DNA from 4 places in the Bradyrhizobium sp. USDA 4510 genome. Region 1 is predicted to be linked to each of the others. Evidence: riboswitches for the same ligand, from Rfam matches in the RefSeq annotation. Region 1 holds a riboswitch; each other region holds the start of a gene.
The links. A riboswitch is a leader RNA that binds a small molecule or an ion and turns the genes downstream of it on or off. The one in region 1 is predicted to bind cobalamin.
Positions count from the first base shown of each region.

Region 2: another riboswitch for cobalamin. It lies ahead of ACVMDN_RS33195 (TonB-dependent receptor); the one in region 1 lies ahead of ACVMDN_RS35220 (TonB-dependent receptor).
Region 3: another riboswitch for cobalamin. It lies ahead of metE (5-methyltetrahydropteroyltriglutamate--homocysteine S-methyltransferase); the one in region 1 lies ahead of ACVMDN_RS35220 (TonB-dependent receptor).
Region 4: another riboswitch for cobalamin. It lies ahead of ACVMDN_RS02305 (ribonucleoside-diphosphate reductase subunit alpha); the one in region 1 lies ahead of ACVMDN_RS35220 (TonB-dependent receptor).

Region 1 covers NZ_JBSSBT010000001.1:7,547,729-7,553,417, forward strand. The annotation lists gene ACVMDN_RS35200 (MBL fold metallo-hydrolase) at 1-430, shown strand, start outside; gene ACVMDN_RS35205 (ABC transporter substrate-binding protein) at 599-1,414, opposite strand; gene ACVMDN_RS35210 (ABC transporter ATP-binding protein) at 1,615-2,388, opposite strand; gene ACVMDN_RS35215 (FecCD family ABC transporter permease) at 2,385-3,428, opposite strand; cobalamin riboswitch at 3,541-3,738, shown strand; gene ACVMDN_RS35220 (TonB-dependent receptor) at 3,848-5,689, shown strand, end outside.
Region 2 covers NZ_JBSSBT010000001.1:7,106,761-7,112,449, reverse strand. The annotation lists gene ACVMDN_RS33210 (hypothetical protein) at 1-305, shown strand, start outside; gene ACVMDN_RS33205 (amidohydrolase family protein) at 459-1,949, shown strand; gene ACVMDN_RS33200 (CobW family GTP-binding protein) at 1,951-2,880, shown strand; cobalamin riboswitch at 3,108-3,303, shown strand; gene ACVMDN_RS33195 (TonB-dependent receptor) at 3,412-5,685, shown strand; gene ACVMDN_RS33190 (cytochrome b family protein) at 5,688-5,689, shown strand, end outside.
Region 3 covers NZ_JBSSBT010000001.1:1,273,923-1,279,611, forward strand. The annotation lists partial or broken gene ACVMDN_RS05645 (IS701 family transposase) at 1-1,259, shown strand, start outside; gene ACVMDN_RS05650 (hypothetical protein) at 1,647-1,829, shown strand; gene ACVMDN_RS05655 (nodulate formation efficiency C protein) at 2,361-3,209, opposite strand; gene ACVMDN_RS05660 (hypothetical protein) at 3,778-4,041, opposite strand; cobalamin riboswitch at 4,554-4,753, shown strand; gene metE (5-methyltetrahydropteroyltriglutamate--homocysteine S-methyltransferase) at 4,855-5,689, shown strand, end outside.
Region 4 covers NZ_JBSSBT010000001.1:484,380-490,068, forward strand. The annotation lists gene ACVMDN_RS02295 (nodulation protein NolB) at 649-861, shown strand; gene ACVMDN_RS02300 (class I SAM-dependent methyltransferase) at 1,039-1,995, shown strand; cobalamin riboswitch at 2,398-2,612, shown strand; gene ACVMDN_RS02305 (ribonucleoside-diphosphate reductase subunit alpha) at 2,775-4,664, shown strand; gene ACVMDN_RS02310 (ribonucleotide-diphosphate reductase subunit beta) at 4,655-5,689, shown strand, end outside.

The sequences.
Region 1 (5,689 bases):
CAACCTCAATTTGCCGAACCCGAAGCTGATGGACGTCGTGGTGCCCGCCAACATGCATGTCGGCCTGCACCAGGACGAACTCGCCAAGGAAGGCCTCTCCCTCAGCGCGCGCGACGCCATCGCGAGTCTCGGCCGCCCCGATATCCTTCTGGTCGATTTGCGCGAGAGCGGCGAGCGGGCCAAGCACGGCACGCTCGCGGGCGCGCTGCACGCGCCCTATCCGGGGATTTGCGCCACCCTGCAGCCCGGCGGCATGCTGCGCGAGGTCGCCGCCGCAACCGGCCGCCGCGTCGTGTTCTTCTGCGCCTTCGGCGAGCGCTCGGCGATGGCGGTGGCCGCCGCGAAGAAGGCGGGACTGGCCAACACCGCGCATATCGATGGCGGCATCGATGCGTGGAAGAAGGCCGGCGGGCCGGTGGTGATGGGATAGTCTCATAACCCTTTAGCCCGCTCGCAAATATCTCACCGTCTGAGGTGCGAGCGAAGCGAGCCTCGAAGGGCGACGGCCACACTCCTTCCGCGAACTCCTGGAAGTATCCGGGCCGTGCATCCTTCGAGACGCGGCTTCGCCGCTCCTCAGGATGACGGGTTTGGAAGGTCACTGCGTCACTCGCTGCAACTCTTCCGTCAGGCGATCCAGCGCATCCGCCAGCATCACGCCGCCGCACACCGTGAGCCGCTCCGGCAGCACGATGCGCTTGCTTTGCGGATAGAAGCGCTCCAGCGCCGGATGCAGCAGGAAGGCGCGACCGTCATCCTCGGCGCGGTCGCCGGCTTCCGACACCAGGATGAAATCCGGCCGGAGTTTTACGATCGCCTCCAGCGAAGCAAACCCGCCTGCGCCGACGCCAAGTTCGCCGGCGGCGTTGGCGAGGCCGGCTGCCGCCAGCAGCGAGCTGACCAGGCTATGGTCGCCCGAGACAAAGCCGCGCCGCTCCAGCGGCAGCACGCGGTAATGATGCGCGCTTGCCGCCGCCCGCGCATGCGCGATCGTCGCATCGAGGCGCGCGATCTCGGCCTCCGCGCGATCGGGATGCTGCACCACATCGCCCATCGCGCGAATCTGGTCCTTCACCTCGTCCAGCGTGCGCGGCACGGTGAATTCGACGAGGTGCAGCCCGTGGGCCTTCAACAGATCGCGGGTCGCGCGCTTGTCGAACAGGCTGACCACGACGAGGTCGGGCTTGAGCAGCAGCACGTCCTCGGCCTCGCCGGACAGGCGCGGAAAGTTTCGCGCCTTCTCCGCGGCCCAGGATTGCCAGGCATCGCGCGAGAAGCGGCTGAGGCCGATAATCTGGTCCGGATCGGCCAGCGACAGCACGAGCTGGTCGCTGCAGACATTCATCGAGACGATGCGCGGTCCGGCGGCGAACGCGGCGCCGGCGGAAATAAGCCACAGCAGTATCGCGACCACCGCACCAAGATGAAGCGAAGCGAGATGGCTGCCACGCTGAAGGTGCGCCCCCTCTCCCGCTTGCGGGGGAGGGTTGGGGTGGGGGTTTCGCCGCGAGCCATATCGTGGAGAGAGCCCCCACCCGCTGCGCTCGTCGAGCGCAGCGACCTCCCCCGTAAGCGGGAGAGGTGAACTGAGCTTGTGGTGAGGCCGTGGCCACATCAGACGTCCGCCCACGGCACGATGACGGCTTCGCGCTGAAATTCGGCGCGATAGGCGCTGACCCGGAACACGCTGGCGAGGACGCTCTCCGACAGTGCCTCGACGGGCGCGCCTTGCGCTGCCAGCCGCCCCTCCGCGAGCACCAGCACATGATCGGCAAAGCGCGCGGCGAGTCCCAGGTCATGCGTCACCACGATCACCAGCACACCGGCATCGGCGACGTTGCGCAGCTTCTGCATCACGTCGATCTGGTGGCGTGGATCGAGCGAGGCGGTCGGCTCGTCGGCGAGGATCACCGGCGCCTCCACCGCGAGCACCCGGGCCAGCGCGACGCGGCTGCGCTCGCCGCCGGAGAGTTCGGTGACGCGGCGATCGCTGAACTCAGTGACGTCGACCGCCTGCATCGCGCGCAGCACCGCCTCCATATCCGTCTGCGACAGCCGCGCCGGATCGGTCGCGCCGTGCGGATAGCGGCCGAGCGCGACGATGTCGCGCGCCGGCAGCGGCCAGTGCACCATGTGCCCCTGCGGCAGGTAGGCAAAACGTTTCGCACGCTCGCGCAGCGGCAGCGACGCCAGCGGATCGCCGCCGATCCGGATCTCGCCGCCCGACGGAATCAGCCCGGAGAGTGCGCGCAGCAGCGTGGTCTTGCCGGCGCCGTTCGGCCCGACCAGCGCGACCAGATGGCCCGATGGCAACGACAGCGAGACATCGTGCAGCACCTTGCGGCTGCCGAGCGAGGCATTGAGAGCGGCGGCGGAGAGCAGCGTCATGCCACGCCTCCGCCGAGCGCGCGGCGTTCGCGCATGATCAGATAGAGGAAGAACGGCACGCCGATGATCGAGGTCAGCACGCCGACCTTGATGTCGGAGGTCGAGGGAATGATGCGCACCGCGATGTCGGCCGCGAGCAGCAACGCCGAGCCGGTGAGCGCACTGGGCACCAAGAGCCGCGCCGGATCGTGACCGATCACGGGACGCATCAGATGCGGCGCAACCAGGCCGATGAAGCCGATCGTGCCGGTGACTGCGACCGCGCCGCCGACGCCAAGCGCCACGCCCGTGATCACGAAGAGCCGCAACCGCCCGACGTCGACGCCGAGGCTCTGCGCCGCCTCCTCGCCAAGCGTCAGCGCGCGGAAGGCGCTCGCCTGGCTGAGCAGGATGGCGGCGCCCGCGACGATGAAGGGCAGCGCCAGCGCCACGTGCTGGAAGCTGCGGTCCTCCAGCGAGCCGAGCAGCCAGAACGCGATCTCCAGCACCACAAACGGATTGCTCGAGAGATTCATCACCAGTGCGGTCGCGGCTCCCGCAAAGCTCGAGATCGCGAGCCCAGCGAGGATCAGGATCAACAGCCCGGCATTGCTGCCGGCGATCGCAAGCAGCGCGAACACCGAGCCGAAGGCGGCGATGATCGCCACCACCGGCAGCGCGTAGGAGCGCACATCGGCGAGGCCCAGCGCGATCACCAGCACCGCGCCGAACGCCGCCGATTGCGGCGCGCCGAATAGCGACGGCGAGGCCAGCGGATTGCGCAGCAGCCCTTGCAGCGCCGCACCGGACAGCCCGAGAATGCCGCCGATCGCAAATGCCAGGATGGTGCGCGGCAGGCGGATCTCGCGCACGATCACCTGCGCCACATCGCTGCCGCCGCCGAACAGCGCCTCGATCACCGCGAGCGGCGACAGCCGCACCGGCCCGATGCCGAGCGAGAGCACACACAGCAGGACCACGAGCGCGAGCAGCGCCGCCGTGGCGCCCCACCGGCGCCGCGCCGCGACCTCGGCCGCCAAGGCAAAATCCTGCGCGCTCATCGGATCCATGCTCTTACAGCGATCGCCGTGGCAGACAAGCGACACTCGACAAAAACCGTGGCCGCGCGGCCGCCGCCCGACTTCCGCCGGATTGACTTTGCTACCCGGCCGAACCCTAGATGAACATGACGGTTCTTTCATGAGATGAAAAGGGAATGCGGTACGGGGAAACTTCCCCAACGCCGCGGCTGCCCCCGCAACTGTATGCGGTGAATCCTTCGTCACAGGCCACTGGGAATCTCGGTCCTGGGAAGGCGACGAAGGGTAACGACCCGCGAGCCAGGAGACCTGCCGTCAGCCGTGGTCACACGCGATGCTGCCGGTCGGGGAGTACAGGCATGAGCTTCACCTGATGCTGTGAGCACGATGGTGAGACTGGTTCGCGGTGACGTGCCACTGACGTTGCCGAGGCCTTGCTTATGTTCTCCTTCCCTTTCCATCGGCGGCGCCGCGCGCTTCTGCTCGCGTCGACGATGATCGCGCCGGCGATCCTTGTCTCCGCAGCGCGGGCGCAGCAGGCACCCGCTCCCGATCAGCTGCCGGCGATCGAAGTCACCAAGCCGGGCGACCAGAACGTCACGCGCGCCAGGCCGGCCGCTGACGAAGCGCCGGCGCCGCGACGCCCGGCGCCGGGCACCTCGCAAGGCAACAATACAGGCAGCGGAGCCGGATCGGGCACGACAGGGACCGGCGTGGCCACCGGAACGGGCGGCACCGGCGGCCGCCAGTTCGCCGGCATTGTCGGCTCCTCCTCGGCCGTGATCACCGCCGACGACATCGCGCATTCGCCGGTGCAGTCGTTACCCGAGATCCTCGCGCAGGTGCCGGGCGTGCAGCTGCAAACGCCCTATGGCGGACCGAACGGCGCCAAGACGTCGGTCGACCTGCGCGGCTTCGGCGCATTCGCGACCGACAATACCCTTTTCCTGCTCAACGGCCGCCGCCTCAACGACGTCGACAAGGCCGGCTTCGACCTCACCACGATTCCGCTCGATTCGATCGAGCGCATCGAGATCACGCGCGGCAACAGCGGCGCGGTGCTCTACGGCGACAACGCGGTGGGCGGCGTCGTCAACATCATCACCAAGACCGGCGTCGGCGGCCCGCCGACGACGATGCGGGCCGAGGCCGGAGTTGGCTCGTTCAACACCCGCATGGCCGCGGTCTCCGCGGCGCTCAATTCCGGCCCGTGGTCCACCTCGTTCTACGGCAACGGCATCAAGTCGGACGGCTACCGCGTCAACAATGCGCTCGACCAGCGCAACGCCGTCGGCAACATCAACTACACGACGCCTGATCTCACCGCCTTCCTGACCGTCACCGGCAGCGACCAGAAGCTCGGCCTACCCGGCGGACGGCTGGTCGATCCGTCGATCGGCGTGAACGAGCTGCTCACCGATCGCCGCGGCGCCGCGACGCCCTTCGACTATGCCAACCAGCAGACCGCCAGCGTCACCGCCGGCTTCACCAAGACGCTGATGAACGGCGTCGACCTCATCGTCGACGGCGGCTGGCGGCAGCGCGAGACGCAGAGCGGCTTCTTCGGCACGGTGCCGACCATCAGCTTCGCCTCGACCTACAATGACGCCGCGCTGCAGACCTGGTCGCTGACGCCGCGGCTCAGCGTCAAGAATGTGATGCTGGGCGTGCCGTCGACGATCCTGACCGGCATCGACTATTACGATTCGAGCTTCCGCGAGGCGCGCGGCGCCTATCAGGGCGTCGACCCGTTCCACATCTACAATATCGAGCAGCAGAGCGTGGCCGGCTATTGGCAACATACGCTGGGCCTGTTGCCAACGACCGACATCTCCTACGGCGCGCGCGTCCAGAATACCAGCATCTCGGCGCGCGATCGCTACGACCCGAATGCGCCGTTCGCGTTCGACACGCAGGCGGCACCGCTCGACAGCAACGAGACGCAATACGCCCTGCATGTCGGCGCCGAGCATCGCCTGACCGACACCTTCTCGGTGTTCGGCCGCGCGGCACGCGCATTCCGCACGCCTGATGTCGACGAACGCGTCGCGTCGGGTCCGTCATTCGACCCGCTGACCTTCGCCCCGATCCCGCAGAATTTCCAGCTCAAGACCCAGACCTCGCAGGATGTCGAGGGCGGCTTTCGCGTCAGGACCAACCTGTTTCAGGTCCAGACCAGCGTCTATCTGATGGATCTCGAGAACGAAATCCATTTCAACCCGGTGCTGTTCTTCAACACCAACCTCGACCCCACCCGCCGCTATGGCTCGGAAACCAGTGCC
Region 2 (5,689 bases), 440 kb from region 1:
ACGATCGGATGCACGCGCTCGGTGTGGCCGGCGAGGTCGACCGGGTGGGCGGCGCGGCCGATGACGCCTTCCACTTCTTCCGCAGGACGACCGCGGAGCTGTGCGCGGCGATCTCCGGTCAGGGCACGGATCAGGATGCTGTCATCCGGCGCTTTCTGGCGCAGATCGACAATGTCAGGCTCAAGCGTGCGGTCGAAGCGGCGATAGCCAGGGACCGCACGCCGCCGAAACTCGTGGCGAGCCGCGTGAAGCCCGGCCCCGATCTCTGGCGCGGGCTGCCGTCGCGGCGTGCAACCGGAACGTAGGAAGGGCCTCACTCTGCAATCGCCATCACGGCGCGGCGGATATTCCGTCACAGCATGTCGCCACAACCCTGGCCGGCTTGCTGCGATCAGTGCGATGCGCTTCTCTGTGCTCGACTGGAAACCGGTCGGTTTTGGAATGCGGGGAGTGGCGAGATGGGTGGCTTGGTGATCAGCGGCGGCCGGGTGGTGGATCCGGCCAGCGGGATGGACGCGATCGGCGATGTGGCCGTGGTCGACGGCAAGATCGCCGCGGTCGGCACCGGCCTCGGCGGTTCCGAACGGCAGATCGACGCGACCGGGTTCGTGGTGGCGCCGGGCTTCATCGACCTGCACGCGCATGGCCAGACCATTCCGGCCGACCGCATGCAGGCGTTCGACGGGGTAACGACCTCGCTCGACCTCGAGGCCGGCGTGCTGCCGGTCGCATCCTGGTACAAGCGCCAGGCCGAGAAGGGCAGGGTGCTGAACTACGGCGCCGCCGCCAACTGGGCCTTCGCGCGCATCGGTGCGATGACCGGCTCGAATTCGGAGAGCTCGCTGGAATCGTTTGGTGCCGCGATGCGCGATCGCCGCTGGATCGAAAACGTCGCGACCGAAGGCGAAGTCGGCGGCATCCTGGAGCGCCTCGCCAACGGACTGAATGAGGGCGGCATCGGCATCGGCATTCTCAACGCCTATGCGCCGGGCGCCGGCGTGCAGGAATTGACCGCGGTGTGCCAGCTCGCGGCGGATCATGCGGTGCCGACCTTCACCCACGTCGCCTACATGTCGCGGATCGATCCCGAGAGCGCGGCGGAAGCCTATATCCGCCTGATCGGCTATGCCGGCGCCACCGGCGCGCATATGCACATCTGCCACTTCAACTCGTCGAGCAAGACGGATATCGAGCGCTGTGTCGCGCTGATCGCGAAAGCGCAGGCGCAGGGCCTGCCGATCACGGTGGAGGCCTATCCCTACGGCACCGGCTCGACCGTGCTGGCGGCGACCTTCTTCAGCGATCCGAAATTCGAGGAGCGCAACGGCCTCGGCTACGATTCGGTGCAGCGCGTGACCGACGGTCACCGCTTCGGCAGCCGCGAGGAGCTGCTGGCGGCACAGGCCGAAGAGCCCTCGACCTTGGTGCTGTGGCATGTGCTCGACATCGAGAACAACGCGCATCATCGCGATCTGCTCGATATGGCGGTGCTGTATCCGGGCGGCGCGATCGCCTCCGACGCGATGCCGTGGACGCTGTCGGACGGCCGCCCCTACAGCGGCGACGCCTGGCCGCTGCCCGACGATGCCACCTCGCATCCGCGCTCGGCCGGCTGCTTCACCCGCTTCATCCGTGAATGGGTGCGCGAGCGCAAGAAAGTGTCGCTGCTCGAGGGCATCCGCAAATGCGCGCTGATCCCGGCCGAGATCCTGTCGGCGAGCACGCCGGCGATGCGGGCCAAGGGCCGGCTGCAGGTCGGCGCCGACGCCGATGTTGTGGTGTTCGACTACGAGACGCTGAGCGATCGCGCGACCTTCTCGGCGATGAATCGTCCGGCGGAGGGCGTGCGGCATCTCGTGGTCAGCGGCCAGCCGCTGATCAGCGATGGTGTGCTCGATGTCGCGGCGCGTCCCGGCCGGCCGGTGCGCCGGCCTATCACGGGGGGCTGAGGTGCCGGTCCCGATCCTGCTGGTCGCGGGCTTCCTCGGGGCGGGCAAGACCACGGTCGTCAACCATCTGCTGGCGCATGCGCAAGGGCGGCGCATCGCCGCCGTGGTCAACGATTTCGGTGCGATCAATATCGACGCCGAGCTGATCGCCGGCGCCAGCGACGGCGTGGTCAGCCTGAGCAATGGCTGCATCTGCTGCACGCTGGAGGGCGACCTGCTGCGCACGCTCGCCACGTTGCTGCGGCGTGATCCGCGTCCCGAATTCATCGTGATCGAGACCAGCGGGATCGCCGATCCCGCCGACATCGTGCGCAACCTGATGGATCCCGTGATCTGGAAGGAGGCGCCGCTGGAGACCGTGCTGTGCGTGGTCGACGCGACGCAGCCTGCGGCGATGCTGAACGATGCGCTGCTGCGCTCGCAGCTCCGGGCGGCGGATGTGGTGGCGCTGAGCAAGGTCGATCTGACTGACGCCGCTGCGTGCGCCGCGATCCGCGACGCCGTGCGCGCGGTGCGTCCGGCGGCCGTGGTGGTCGATGCCTTGCATGGCGAGGTGCCGGCCGCGCTGCTGTTCCCAGCGGACCTCGATCATGTGTCGGCGCCGCGCGAGACCGCGCCGCGACGGCCGTCGTCCGATCGCTTCGACACGCTGAGCTGGACCTCGGAGCGGCCCGTCGTGCTGCCGCGCTTGCAGCAGGCGATCGGCAGACTGGCGCCGAAGCTGGCGCGGGCGAAGGGATTGTTCGAGACGGTGGAGCAGCCCGGGCGGCTGACCGTGCTTCAACTCGCCGGCGGCCGCGCGACCTTGGCTGCGGGCGGCGTCCCGTCGCCCGGCGTGCCGCGCACGCGCATCGTGTTCATCGCCGAGATGGGTGCGCTGTCACGCGCGGAGATTGATGAGGTGATGCAGGGATGCGTCGAGGCTCAGTGACGCGAACCTACGTTTCCCGTCATCCTGAGGAGCCGCGAAGCGGCGTCTCGAAGGATGAATCGGCCGCCAGCCGGGCCGTGCATCCTTCGAGACGCGCGTGCCGCGCTCCTCAGGATGACGGGTTGCTTTTCGGCGTCAGCCCTCGACGTCGCTGTGTCATCGCCGCAGCATCACCCGCAAAGCAGGTCTGCGACAATCGCATCGAATTGACAGCTCTGCAGCCAGCACCTATCGTTTTTGCCGACGGTTCCCTTCGGGGATCAAAAGGGAATGCGGTGCGAGGGTAACCCCAATGCCGCAGCTGTCCCCGCAACTGTAAACGGCGAGCCTTTCGTCAATTTGCCACTGGGCCATCAGGCCCGGGAAGGCGTCGACAGGCGATGACCCGTGAGCCAGGAGACCTGCCGTCAGTCGTGGTCACACGCGAGCACATCGGGCGGGGGCGTCCTGGTGGGATCGGAGCACTGCCTTTTTTGGCAATGCGCCAGTCCACGTTCGCGGTGACGTGCCACGTTACCGCGAGTCCTTTTCATGTCTCCGTCCTCTCCCGTTGCGCGCAAATGGCGCCTCGGTCTTCTCTGCTCCCTGTCATCATTGTTGTTGCCGGCCGAAGGCTCGGCACAAACGCCGCCACCAACCAGGCTCGATCCGATTGAGGTCGCGCCTTCCGCTGCGCCAAAGCCGAAGCCTGCGGCGCGCAGCCGTGACATGACCGCTGCGGCGCGGCCACGGCCGAGGCCTGCAACAGCCGGCAACGCCCCGCGCGTCGCGGCGTCGGGCGTACCGGGATCGGCATCGCCGACGCTCAATGCCACCACGCAGGGCGGCACCGGCAGTCGTCTCAACCTGACGCCGCTGCAGACGCCGGCCAGCGTCGAGATCATCACGGCGCAGACCATCGCTGAACGCGGCCAGCATAATGTGCTCGATGCCGTCACCCAGGACGCGGCCGGGTTCGTCGCAACGCCGGCGCCAGGCAATGGCGGCCTGTCGTTCAGCACCCGCGGCTTTGCCGGCAGCAACTCGGTGATGACGCTGTATGACGGCACGCGCTTCTATATCGGCTCCGGCACGCTGACGTTCCCCTATGACACCTGGTCGACGCAGCGCATCGAAGTGCTGCGCGGCCCGGCCTCGGTGCTGTACGGCGAAGGCGCGATCGGCGGCGTCATCAACGTGATTCCGAAGAAGCCGCAGAGCACGCCCTATAACGAGGCCGAGGTTTCGCTCGACAGCAACATGACGCGGCGGCTCTCGGTGGACAGCACCGGTCCGATCAATCCCAATGTGTCGTACCGCATCAACGCCACCGGCAACATGTCGGACAGCTGGGTCGATCGCGACAAGACCTCGAACGCGGTGGTCTCCGCTGCCGTGCGGGTGCAGGCGTCGGACAATCTCGCCTTCACGCTCTCGGAAGATTACGGCGATCGCAGCCCGTCGCGCTATTTCGGCACGCCGCTGATCAACGGCGCGATCCAGGACGCGCTGCGCTTCAAGAACTACAATGCAGCGGACAGCGCGATCCGCTATCAGGACAGCTGGACCCGGTTCAAGACCGAGTGGGACGTCGCCGACGGCATCAAGGTCAACAACACGCTGTATTACCTGACCAGCGAGCGGCACTGGCGCGACATCGAGAACTACACCTGGAATCCGAAGACCCAGCTGATCGATCGCACGAGCTATATCGAGATATTCCACGACCAGAAGCAGCTCGGCAACCGGATGGATACGACCTTCAGCGGCCACGTGTTCGGCCTTGCGAACCAGGTCGTCGCCGGGTTCGACGTCAACCGGATCGACTTCACCCATACCAACAACTCGCCCTATGGCGGCGCGTCGTCGGTCAATCCTTATGTGTTCGATCCCGGATCGTTCTTCGCCACGACGACGGCGACCACGCCGGGCTTCAACGCGATCGTCAATCAATACGCGCTGTTCGCCGAGGATCGGCTCTCGCTGACCGATCAGTTGTCGCTGGTGACCGGGGTCAGGTATGATCGCCCCGAAGTGGACCGCACCGACTACAAGACGCCGGCAAACAGTTTTGAGACGACGCTATCGGGCACTAGCTGGCGCGCGGGCCTCGTTTACGAGCCGATCAAGAACCTCGCGTTCTATGGCCAGTACGCGGTCGGCGTCGATCCGGTCAGCAATCTGATCTCACTGTCGACCACGCAGAAGACATTCCAGCTTGCGACCGGCAAGCAGACCGAGATCGGGGTCAAGCAATCGTTCTGGGGCGGCCGCGGCGAGTGGACGCTGGCTGCCTACGAGATCGTCAAGACCGGGCTCACGATTCCCGATCCCGGCAATCCCACCGGCGGCCTGGCATTGCAGATCGGCCAGCAATCATCCCGCGGGGTCGAAGGATCGATCGGGCTCGCACTGAGCGACGGCTGGCGCGTCGACGCCAATCTTGCGCTGTTGCGCGCCAGATACGACAACAACAGCCAGGTGGTCGGCGGCAAGATCGTCAGCTTCAACGGCAATGTCCCGGTCAACGTGCCGCAGCAGGTCTCGAACGTCTGGCTGACCTGGGACTTCGCGCCCAACTGGTCGGCCTATGGCGGCGTGCAGATCGTCGGTGCGATGTACTCCGATCTTGCCAACACCCAGCTGCGTCCGGGCTACAACGTGGTCAATGGCGGCGTCAGGTGGAAGCCGGACGACCGCACCACGGTCGCGTTCCGCCTCTACAATCTGTTCGACAAGGCTTACGCGGTGACCTCGAACGGTACCGGGCAGTGGCTGCTCGGCATGCCGCGCACCGCCGAATTGTCCGTCAACGTGAAGTTCTGACCAT
Region 3 (5,689 bases), 6.3 Mb from region 1:
GACGGCGGCCCAGCATCAATCGCTGCTGCATTTCGTCGGCAGCGGCGCCTGGTCGGATGAGAAGGTGCTGGGCAAGGTACGCGAGATGGTCCTGCCGGCGATTGAACGCCAGGGCCCCATCGAAGCCTGGATCATCGATGACACCGGATTTCCCAAGCAGGGGCGACATTCGGTTGGAGTTGCACGGCAATATTGCGGGCAGCTCGGCAAGCAGGATAATTGCCAGGTGGCGGTGTCGCTGTCGATTGCCAACCACCACGCCAGCCTGCCTGTCGCTTACCGCCTTTATCTTCCGAAGGAATGGACTGAGGACCGCGATCGGCGGCGCAAGGTGGGCATTCCTGCCGAAGTCGGCTTCCAGACCAAGCCGGAGATCGCGCTGGAGCAGTTGCGGCGGGCCTGTGCGAGCGGCCTTCCGCGCGGTGTCGTGCTGATGGACGCTGGCTATGGCAACAACAGCGACCTGCGCACCGAGATCACGGCGCTGGGATTGACCTATGTGGCGGGTCTTCTGTCGAGCACGACGGTATGGGCTCCCGGCACCGATCCCTTGCCGCCGAAGCCATGGTCGGGCCGCGGCCGTCCACCGAAACTGATGCGCCGCAACCGTCAGCATCAGCCAGCCGCCGTCAAGGCGCTCGCGATCGGCCTGCCGGCCAAAGCTTGGCGCACCATCACGTGGCGGCAAGGAACGAACGAAAAGCTGACCTCGCGCTTTGCCCGCGTGCGGGTTCGTGCCGCGCATCGTGATTATTGGCAAACCACCCGGCGAGCGCAGGAATGGTTGCTGATCGAATGGCCGAAAGGCGAGGACCAGCCTACCAAATACTGGCTCTCGACATTGCCGGAAGATGTGGCATTCCGGACGCTCGTTGAGACGGCTAAAATGCGCTGGCGCATCGAACGCGACTATCAGGACCTCAAGCAGGAGGTCGGGCTCGGCCACTTCGAGGGACGCGGCTGGCGCGGCTTTCATCATCACGCAACGATGTGCATTGCGGCCTACGGATTCCTGATCTCCGAGCGGGGAGACGATTCCCCCCTCAGGCGCTCGGCGCGCCCGGCCGATCCCGCTCGATCGCGTTCCCGCAGATTACAGACCCCGCGGATCTGCCACTGCGGACCCAACGTCACATTCCAAATTCGATCGCGACGATGCGACGGCGGCTCGAACATGGGCTCGTCCGAATGCTGTCGAGATGTCCTTGTTGTGCGATCAAGTTCGACCACTACACAGATCATCGTTTGTGACGCAGTAAGACTAGCGCTCCACCAACTGTGTTCCGCTCAACCTCCACCGGTATTGTGGGCACCGTCACGACCTGTTTGGTCGCGGACGGGATCTTGCTGAATTGCTTGTGCGCAACGGTCTTGCGTTGAACTGGCCCGAATAGTCGGAGAGCAGATACCATGAGGCTCAGCACGAGGTGCGCGTGGCCCAGGGTAGCTGGGAGGGTAGCTATGTCAAGCCGATGGCTTGATCGTGCATGCGCCGCCTGGTTGGACGAATTCCCATCCCAGGCGCCAGCCAGTGCGAGGCATCAATCCACGACATGCGTCATCGCACTCGAGCAGCTTACCCTGGTGCGGTTTGGGCGACTCATTACGCATCGTTCTCAAGCACCTCACTGCACAATGGGAACGAAATGGTTGCAGCCAGCCGTGAATTGCCGATCTCTTGTTACGGGCTTGAAGTGGACGGCCGACTCGAAGCCGAGTTTACAACGAGAGACGGCGCCCGGGCGGGTAGGGAAGAATTAAAGAAGCGCTTTCCCATGCTTCAGATCAGGATTCATGACGCGCAGACGAATGCGCCCGAGGAAATCTAGATCCTCCGTCTCAAGTCTACGGTCCATCCATTGCGCACGGCTGCGGAGCTCCTCGCCGGGGGTACTCGGGAAAGGCGCCCGCCGCCATCAAGAATGCCGGCGTCGCTATCACTGCCCCGTTCCCGGGTACCCATTTAACCGGTCTCGTCGCTGCACTCGGTCCCGCGTGCCGCCTTCGGCGTCGCTATGCTCACGCTCCTGCGGGTGCCATTTTCCGTTGAAGCGATGCGCTGCGCGCACGCCTGCTGGGCGAAGTCCGCTGCAGAATGGGATTTCGAGCTGGCCTCGTCGTAGATTGGCGTCCGCGCACCGCGTATGTGCGGGGAAGGCTAAATCGGTTCTCGTAAGCCGGCACGTGGTCGTCTGATCATAGCATCGATTTCTCGCACAATGAGCCGCGAGCAACAGTGCTGTGTGCCTTTTCCTGTGACAAGCTGCGAGAGAGGCTGCCGGTCTGTTGCAAAGACAGAACAGCACACGTCAACGTTTCCGAGCGTGTGTGCTTTGGCCGCTACTCAGAGGCGCTCAGCGTCAAGGAGCTGCGCCGCGATCTTGCTCTGTGCGATCATTGGCCGAGGCCTTTCGCGCCCTCTCTATTGTTTCTCGTTTATTTGGCTCTATGCGATCGAACCAAGAGCCTGCAGGAAAGGCTGCGATACGTTTGGCAAAAAAAGATTGAGGCTCCCAATCTTGTCCTTCGCTTTTCTCGAAAGCGATGACGCCGTTGCGAGTAAAATAATGGGGCCCTGGGATCTTGCAGTTCACCAAAAGCAGAACGCGCCAAAGATCACCCTTTTTCGTCGGTTTGTCATTCGGTTTCGCCGCGTAATCCACCGCAACGGGCTCAATGATATGGCACCGGCCGTGCCGCAGAAGATTGCCGAGCTTGCCTTGTGCGGTCGTTACGAAGTTGAAGTTAACAGGATCGTGCAGAAAGCGAAGATTTGCGTCCCTTTCGCCATCGGTGACCTCACTGGCGATCAACGAGAGCGCAAAGGCGCGCCAGCCCAATTCAATCGGCTTGGCATATGGCGACGCAAGTCTGATCGTTCCGTCGGTCGCGATCTTCCAAGTGATTGCGTACTGTTCGTCTGATTTGTTGTCTTGGTGCCTGGTCCACGAAAAGTACACATACTCTGTTCGGTCAATTGCTTCAGCGACTCCCCACGACCGAGGGACGAAGTGAGCCACCTTCGAGACCTTGGAGATGATTTGTTCTATAGTCTCGCCGTCTTGCGCTCGCCACGTTGACTTGACCCTTTCGACAGGCGCGCTGTCGTTGGCGCGAACGTTGCTGTTTGTCGCTGCCAGCCCGGCCAGGCAGATCAGCGATCGACCGAGACAGAACCAAAGCACGCGCGTTCCAGACATTCTCTTCATTGCTGCCGGCCTATCTGGTTCTCATCCACGCGTCAATTCCAAAGCGGACAATCTTCGACGTGCTCTACGAGATCGCTAGAAGTTAGCGGCAACGTGACGCGAGCACCTGCTGATGTCCCGCGCAAGCAGGCGCTGTCCCTCGATGTCACGCGCCGCTAACTTCAGTGGTCAGCCAAAGCTTCAACTTGCAATGCTGGACCAGCCCAGGAGGAGAAGCCTGGGCAAGCGAGGACTTGCATTCTTCGTGCCAGGCAATAGCAGGCAGTTCGCACCAGATTTGTGCCGCCTTTGTCGACTTCCCGACCTGCGCACCTTATTTATGTTGCCATTAAGCCTATTCGCAGCGACTTTCGTGGCTCATTCCTGTCACGCACTGGATCTCCGAGCAGCGCAGTTTTGAAAGCCTCGCTGCCAGAAGCCAGACGACAATTGAGTGCAGGTTTGCCGCCATCGAACCGGTGTGGTCCGGGTTCGTTGCCGCTGCTGCCAAGGTCGAGAGTGCCTCAACCGGTTGTGCAAGGCGCTTTATGGCCACAACGAGGCGAAGCCGCCCATCAGCGGCGAGCGATTAGGAATTGGCGCTCGCAAGTTCAAAAGTCAGGCAGACGATGGGACGACGACATTCGCCGCTCGCGTGATGGCCCGCTTCGTGACCGGCGTCTATCAGTTCGTCGCCGTAGTCAACATTTGGAAGAGCCGCGCTTCCATGCAGTCGTACCGACCGGGCAAGAAGGCCAAGCCCCTCGGGTTGAGCTAGCTTCGGCTTGAACTGCTCAAAACGTTCGAGAGCATCTGTCTGACGGCCGGGTTCATAAGTGGCCTTGCTATCCACCCGAACAGGCCGACCGCAAAGACGGCAGCAGCAAAGACGCCGAGGGCACTCCAAACAGCCATTTTCATTGCGAGCTACTCTTTTCGTTGGTGATTCACTATGCTTGCTTTTCGCAGTATCGCCAAAAAACGTCCGCATGGCGCCTACCAGGATTGGTCGTAGATCAACATGCTCGCTGAGTATGCCGGCGGATTTAGCGTATAGCGCGCCTATTCACACTGGTTGTTGGTGGAGAAAGGGGGACTTATCGAAGGGTGCTCGATGAATGTTTGAAAGCTGGATCGCGTGAAGAGCGTCCTGTCTCGGCACCGTGACCTTCATCGCCCAGGCCGCATTCGTCTCTTCCATGATCTGACACGCGGTCCGACGCCAACGCGCCTCGCAGATGGTCACCCCGATATCTGTGATTGGAGAGTGGCTTCAACGTCGCGATCAAGAGTGGCCGTGCATCGTCAACACGTAGGAGACGTCGCAGCATCAATTTGAGAGGTTGACGGCGGAGTTGTCTTGCCGATAATCCAAGTCGTCGAGGTGCTCCGGTTCCTGCTTGATCCGGAGCTAAGAGGGAAGCCGGTGATGCCGGCGCTGCCCCCGCAACTGTGAGCGGCGAGCCGCTGTCCAACAGAGTCACTGAAGCCTGCGCGGCTTCGGGAAGGCCGGACAGTGGCGATGACCCGCGAGCCAGGAGACCTGCCCCGACAATATGTTCGTCCACGGGCGGGGTGTCCCGGTGGTGCGCCAAGCAGCCGTCGCTCGCGCGACGTCTCCTGCCTGCGTCCGCCATGGCCTTTGCCCCCAACATGGGTTAACGCTATGTCTCTTCTCTCGCTTCCGGTTGCCACGCTCGGAACGCCGCGCATCGGTCCAAGACGCGAGCTTAAACTCGCGCTCGAAAGCTATTGGGCCGGAAGAATCAGCGAACAGCAATTGCTCGAGGACGCAGCCGGCCTACGTGCGGCGAACTGGGCGCGCCAGAAATCCCTCGGTGTCACCATCATTCCGTCGAACGATTTCTCGCTATACGATCAGGTGCTCGACACCAGTGTCATGGTCGGCGCCATCCCGGAAGTCTATGCCTCGAAAGCCGAGCCTGCTTCTCTCAAGACGTATTTCGCCATGGCACGCGGTTCACAAAGCGGCAGTCAGGATGCGAGTTGCGGTCACGGACCTCGCGGCTATGGCGCACCCGCGCAGGAGATGACCAAGTGGTTCGATACCAACTACCACTACATGGTTCCGGAATTTCATCGGGGGCAGACTTTCAGACTCTCCTCTCGCAAGCCTATCGAGGAGTATGAGGAAGCCAAGGCCCTTGGCTTTCAGACGCGCCCTGTCCTGATCGGTCCGGCCACTTTCTTGAAGCTAGGCAAGAGTGCGGATCCCGCGATCCAGCCACTGTCACTCCTGGATGACCTGATACCGATCTATATCAAGGTTCTGCAGGAATTGGCCAAACGCGGAGCAGAATGGGTTCAATTTGACGAGCCCTGTATGGTCCTTGATCTGGATCAGGGGGCAAAAAAATCTTTGCTGCATGCCTATGACCGGCTCGCCAAGGAAGGGCCGGCCATCAAGATCATGGTTGCCAGCTATTTTGGCCACCTTGGCGACAATCTTCACACCGCCTTGCGCCTACCTGTTGCCGGCC
Region 4 (5,689 bases), 7.1 Mb from region 1:
CGGTTGGCGATAGGTCGACTGACATTATACGTTCTCCGATTTAAGGGTGCACCACAAGACGGTCACCTAGTTGCGGCCCGAGATCGCGACGAACAAGGAGTGTTGAGCGGCAGAGTTCAACAGGTCCTACCACTTGCATCCTGTTGCTCGGTGCGCCTCCAGCGCTCAGTTCCGCGACCATCCATGGGGACACCGCCGTCTTCACGCCGTATGCTAGGACGGACAAGCTTTCGAGAAGCTGACGGCGCTCAGACGATTTCGACACGATTGATGACATGGCCTTGCCAGTAAGGCCGGACGGATTTTCAATGCCGGTGTCAGCTTTGTATGGTTGCGTTGACTTGGCCTGGTGCAATTCCCGTCTGCCGATCCGCAGCATTCGTTGATTTGGTCTAACGATCTCGCAAGATCTCCGGAGCATCTCAAGATGGGGCACTGGTTTCGCGCTCGATGATCATCAGGTGACGAAGGCTCGTCAGCTTTCGGTCAGCTTGCGTTTCTAGGGTGCTGGCCCATTCGCGCTCACGAAGGTGCCAATCTCATCACGTGACAAAACGGTTCTTCTCATGTTGCCTGCCGTTGCCTCGATCTCTCTCAACCCGGCTGAATGGTTCTCCAGCGGCTGTTTATCGGTGCGGGACCAGTTTCATGATAGTCTTGCGCAGGCAGCTTCGAAGCAAGGTGCAGCTTCGTGGGCCTGCCGCCTGGCATCCGGCAGGTAAACCGGAAGGTAGGGATCATTTCGATTCGGCCTTGACGAACCTGTGGGATGTTGGCGATCGCGTCATTCAGGTTTCGCTCATCTCCAAGGGCGCCGGCGCCGTCAGCTTATCTCTGAATAAGCTTCTATCGGTGGGCTGAGCGGGCTGATGGTTTCTTCGCACAACAGCAGGATCGCTCGCGCCGCGACGCGCAGAGGGGGTGATGCGCTTGTTCACTTGCCACTTCTGCTACCGCATCGGCGGATGTAAGGGCCTACACCCTATATAACCAAAGTGCAGGCGGGTACGAAGGCAACAGCCGTCGAGCTGCTTGCAAATGAGAGGAGACATTGCGTTGCGGATAGATTTCTCGCGCATCAATCGGTCTAAAGCTGCATTCCACGATATTTATGCTTCGGATGATCCGAGGGCATATTTCTCGGTCCTCGGAGACCTGGATTATATGATACCGGACGTGGCTGAGCCGGTTGTGCGCCAAATACTGGCAGCGAAAGCTTCGGCCACCGGCCTCAAGCCCGTCGTGCTCGATGTTGGTTGTTCGTACGGTATCAATGCAGCGGTGCATCGCTTTCCGCTGACCTTCGCGGGCTTGCGTCACCGCTACGCCCGGCGTGAGATGAGAGCGATCAGCTCTGAGACATTGGTGAGTCTCGATCGCAGTTTCTATGCAGCCTGGCCTGATGTCGGGTTGGCACGCTTTATCGGCCTCGATGTGTCGGCAGCGGCGGTCAGCTATGCGAAGAATGTTGGCCTTTTAGAGCAGGGCATTGTCGCTGACCTTGAAAAGGAGGCGCTATCGATGGACAGCGCGCGCATTCTCCGCTCCGTGGATGTTATCATGTCGACCGGATGCATCGGCTACGTTACCGAGAAGACGTTCGGCGAGATTCTCGATGCGGCAGAGAAGCAACCATGGATCATCTCCTTCGTGCTACGAATGTTCCCATTTGAATCGCTCGCCGCGACGTTCGCAAACCGTGGTCTTGTGACAGAACGTCTTGCCGGCGCAACGTTTATCCAGCGTCGCTTTCGCGATGCTGAAGAATTTGAGAGCTGTTTGGCCAGCTTGGCGGCCCTTGGCGTGGATGCCACCGGCCTCGAATCGGAAGGGCTGTTTCACGCCGATCTGATCTTGTCTCGCCCCGAGGCGGATGCGCGCGCCATGCCTTTGGAAGACATTGTCACTGTCGCCAGCGGCAGGGGACGGCCGATCGGACCCCGTTACGTTCATGTTGAAAGTAAGGAGGGCTTGCAGGTCGCGCTGGAGCCGTGACAGGCGTGGGACCACTGTGCAGCGCGATTCGGTTCGGGGCTGGATGCAAGGCCATTCCGGTCGACGGCGCGCCAGAGCCGATGTTGTTCGCCCGCGAGTGGATAACGAATTCGTCCAGATGCCATTGGTCGCGGCGAGCAGGAGCGCTGCGAATCAAATCAAGCGTCTGGCCGAATTGCTCCTCTACTGACGCGCCGTTTCTTAGATTCCATCAATGCGACGTGCGAGCCAGGAATTCCCTCGACCTTTGCGCAGGCTTGACGGAAACCGGTAATGCAGCCCAACGGCATATCCAATCACCTGCAGCAGAAGCCGACAGCGGCGACAAAGTCGTCCGGGCTTCGGTATGTTTTTGCGTTTCAATCTGGATCTCCCCAGTTGACGAATCCCGGCGAGTAGTGCCTATGTCTAGCCAGTCACGGTCTTCTGGCCCCAACATTTTGTAGGTCGGAAGCTAAGAGGGAACCCGGTGCGCCGAACGGCTACTCCGGGGCTGCCCCCGCAACTGTAAGCGGCGAGCGGTTGTCATCATGGTCACTGGCGCAGCACAGCGCCGGGAAGGCCGACAGCCGCGGCGACCCGCGAGCCAGGAGACCTGCCGCGACTGAACGAAAGTCCTCGGGCGGGGTGCCCCGTTGGGTCGCTTGCAGCCGGAGACGTTTGACCGGTTTCCTCGCAAGTCATCCGCGCAGTCCCCCCCGCCTAACATCGCGGGGTTGCCGATGTCGCCGTCTTACGATTTCGATCAGCATGGTCATCTCATTGAGGAGCCGGCGCGCGTGAGGTCGCAGCCATTGCAGGCAGAGCCCAGCGCGCCTGAGTTGTGTCTTGTGCCGCCGCCGTCGCCGGCCCCGCTGCCGTACCCCCTTGCGCCATCGCCAAAGCCGGCCGATCTCAAGCTCGATCGGACGCGCGACGACCTGTTGACGCCGTTCGGCAAGCTGACGCTGAGCGACCGTTATCTGCTCGCCGGCGAAATGATCCAGGACATGTTCGCGCGGGTGTCTTGCGCCTTCGCGGATGATGTTGCGCATGCCCAACGTCTCTACGATGCGATGTCTCGGCTGTGGTTCATGCCAGCCACACCGGTGCTCTCCAACGGCGGCACGACGCGCGGCCTGCCGATTTCCTGCTTCCTTAACTCGGTGTCGGACTCGCTCGAAGGCATCGTGGGCACCTGGAACGAGAACGTATGGCTTGCCTCTAACGGTGGCGGCATCGGCACCTACTGGGGCAATGTTCGCTCGATCGGCGAGCAGGTGAAGGGCGGCGTTACCTCAGGCATCATCCCGTTCATCCACGTCATGGACGGCCTGACGTTGGCGATCAGCCAGGGCTCGTTACGGCGCGGCTCGGCTGCGGTCTATCTCGATATCCACCATCCCGAGATCGAGGAGTTCCTCGAGATCCGCAAGGCGTCCGGCGACTTCAACCGCAAGAGTCTCAACCTGCATCACGGCATCAACGTCACCGATGAGTTCATGCGTGCCGTAGGCGCCGGCACTGCGTTCGCTCTGCGCAGTCCGAAGACCAAGGAGGTTATCCGCGAAATCGACGCCCGCCAGCTGTGGCAACGCATCCTGGAGAACCGGCTGCAGACGGGGGAGCCTTATCTCTTGTTCATCGATACAGTGAACCGCGCGCTCCCCAAGCACCAGCGCGAGCTCGGCCTCAAGGTCTCAACGTCCAACCTGTGCAGCGAAATTACCCTGCCGACCGGCATCGATCATCGCGACGAGGAGCGTACCGCCGTGTGCTGCCTGTCGTCGCTCAACCTCGAGACCTGGGACCAGTGGAACGAGGAGCCTGGCTTCATCGAGGACGTCATGCGCTTCCTCGACAACGTGCTGACCCACTTCATCACGGTGGCGCCGGGCGTCATGAAGCGTGCCCGCTACGCCGCCTTGCGTGAGCGTTCCGTCGGCCTTGGCGTCATGGGCTTCCACTCGTTCCTGCAGGCCAAGAGCATTCCGATGGAAAGCGTCGTGGCCAAGTCGTTCAATCTGAACATGTTCCGGAAAATCCGTCGCGATGCTGATGCGGCATCCGTGACGCTCGCGCGCGAGCGGGGGCCGTGCCCGGATGCCCTGGAACGAGGCGTGATGGCCCGCTTCAGCCATAAGATCGCGATCGCGCCGACCGCCTCGATAAGCATTATCTGCGGCGGCACCAGCGCTTGTGTAGAACCCATCCCGGCCAACATCTACACCCATAAGACCTTGTCCGGCGCCATCTCGGTGCGTAATCGGCATCTCGCCAAGCTGCTGGCCGCCAAGGGCGCCAATACTTCGGCGATCTGGCAGTCCATCATCGCCGCCGAGGGTTCGGTCGCCCATCTCGACATCCTCTCGGAAATCGAGAAAGCGGTCTTTCGCACCGCCTTCGAGATCGACCAGCGCTGGATCGTCGAACTTGCCGCCGACCGCGCCGCGTTCGTCTGCCAGAGCCAGTCGGTCAACCTCTATCTGCCGGCTGACGTCGATAAATGGGATCTTCACATGCTGCACTGGACGGCATGGAAGCGGGGGGTGAAGAGCCTCTACTACTGCCGTTCAAAATCTATTTCGCGCGCGGCGTTCGCCGGCGCCATCGCCGATGGCGACAAGGCTGCGCCCCCGCAACCATCGCAGCAGCGCACCGACTATGAGGAGTGCCTCGCATGTCAGTGATCGATCTCTCGTCCGTCGATCCGCGTACGCTGATCGGCAAGCAGCGCGTCGGCCTCCTCGACTCGACCGGCAGCTACGACGTTGATCGCTACGCCTGGGCTTACGAGTTCTGGAAGCGCCAGCAGCAGACCCATTGGATGGGGGAGGAGGTGCCGCTCGGCGCAGACCTCAAGGACTGGGCGTCGGACCGCGTCACCGACAACGAACGTGCGCTGCTCACCCAGATCTTCCGTTTCTTCACTCAATCGGACATCGAGGTCGGCGACAACTATCTTAAGCGCTACATCCCGATTTTCCAGCCGCTCACCGTCCAGATGATGATTGCAGCTTTCACCAACATGGAGACGGTCCACATCGATGCCTATGCGCTACTGCTCAAAACGCTCGGTATGCCCAAAACCGAGTTCGAGGCATTCCGCGGCTATGCCGAGATGCGCGCGAAGGCCGACTACATGCACGAGTTCGGCGTCGGCACCGTGGCCGATGTCGCCCGGACGTTGGCGATGTTCGGCGCCTTCACCGAAGGCATGGCGTTGTTCGCGAGCTTCGCGATGCTGCTCAACTTTCCGCGCCACAACAAGATGAACGGTATGGGACAGATCGTAAGCTGGTCAGTGCGCGACGAGAGCCTGCATTGTGAGGGCATCATAAAGCTGTTTCACGAATGGCACCGCGAAACTGGCGCGGTGACGCGCTCCGTCCGTGACGATATCATCGACGTCGCCAAGACCATGGTGAAGCTGGAGGAGAACTTCGTCGACCTCGCCTTTGGCCTCGGCGAGATCGAGGGTATGAATCCCGAGCAGATCCATGCCTACGTCCGCTACGTCGCCGACTGGCGACTGACCCAGCTGCGGATTGCCCCGGTATTCGGCTTCTTCGAGGCTAAGGAGGGCGGGTTCATCCGGCTCAAGGCACATCCGCTGCCATGGCTCGTGGAGATTCTCAACGGTGTCGAGCACGCCAATTTCTTCGAGCAGCGCGCCACGGAATACTCCAAGGCGGCGAGCCGCGGCAGCTGGGAT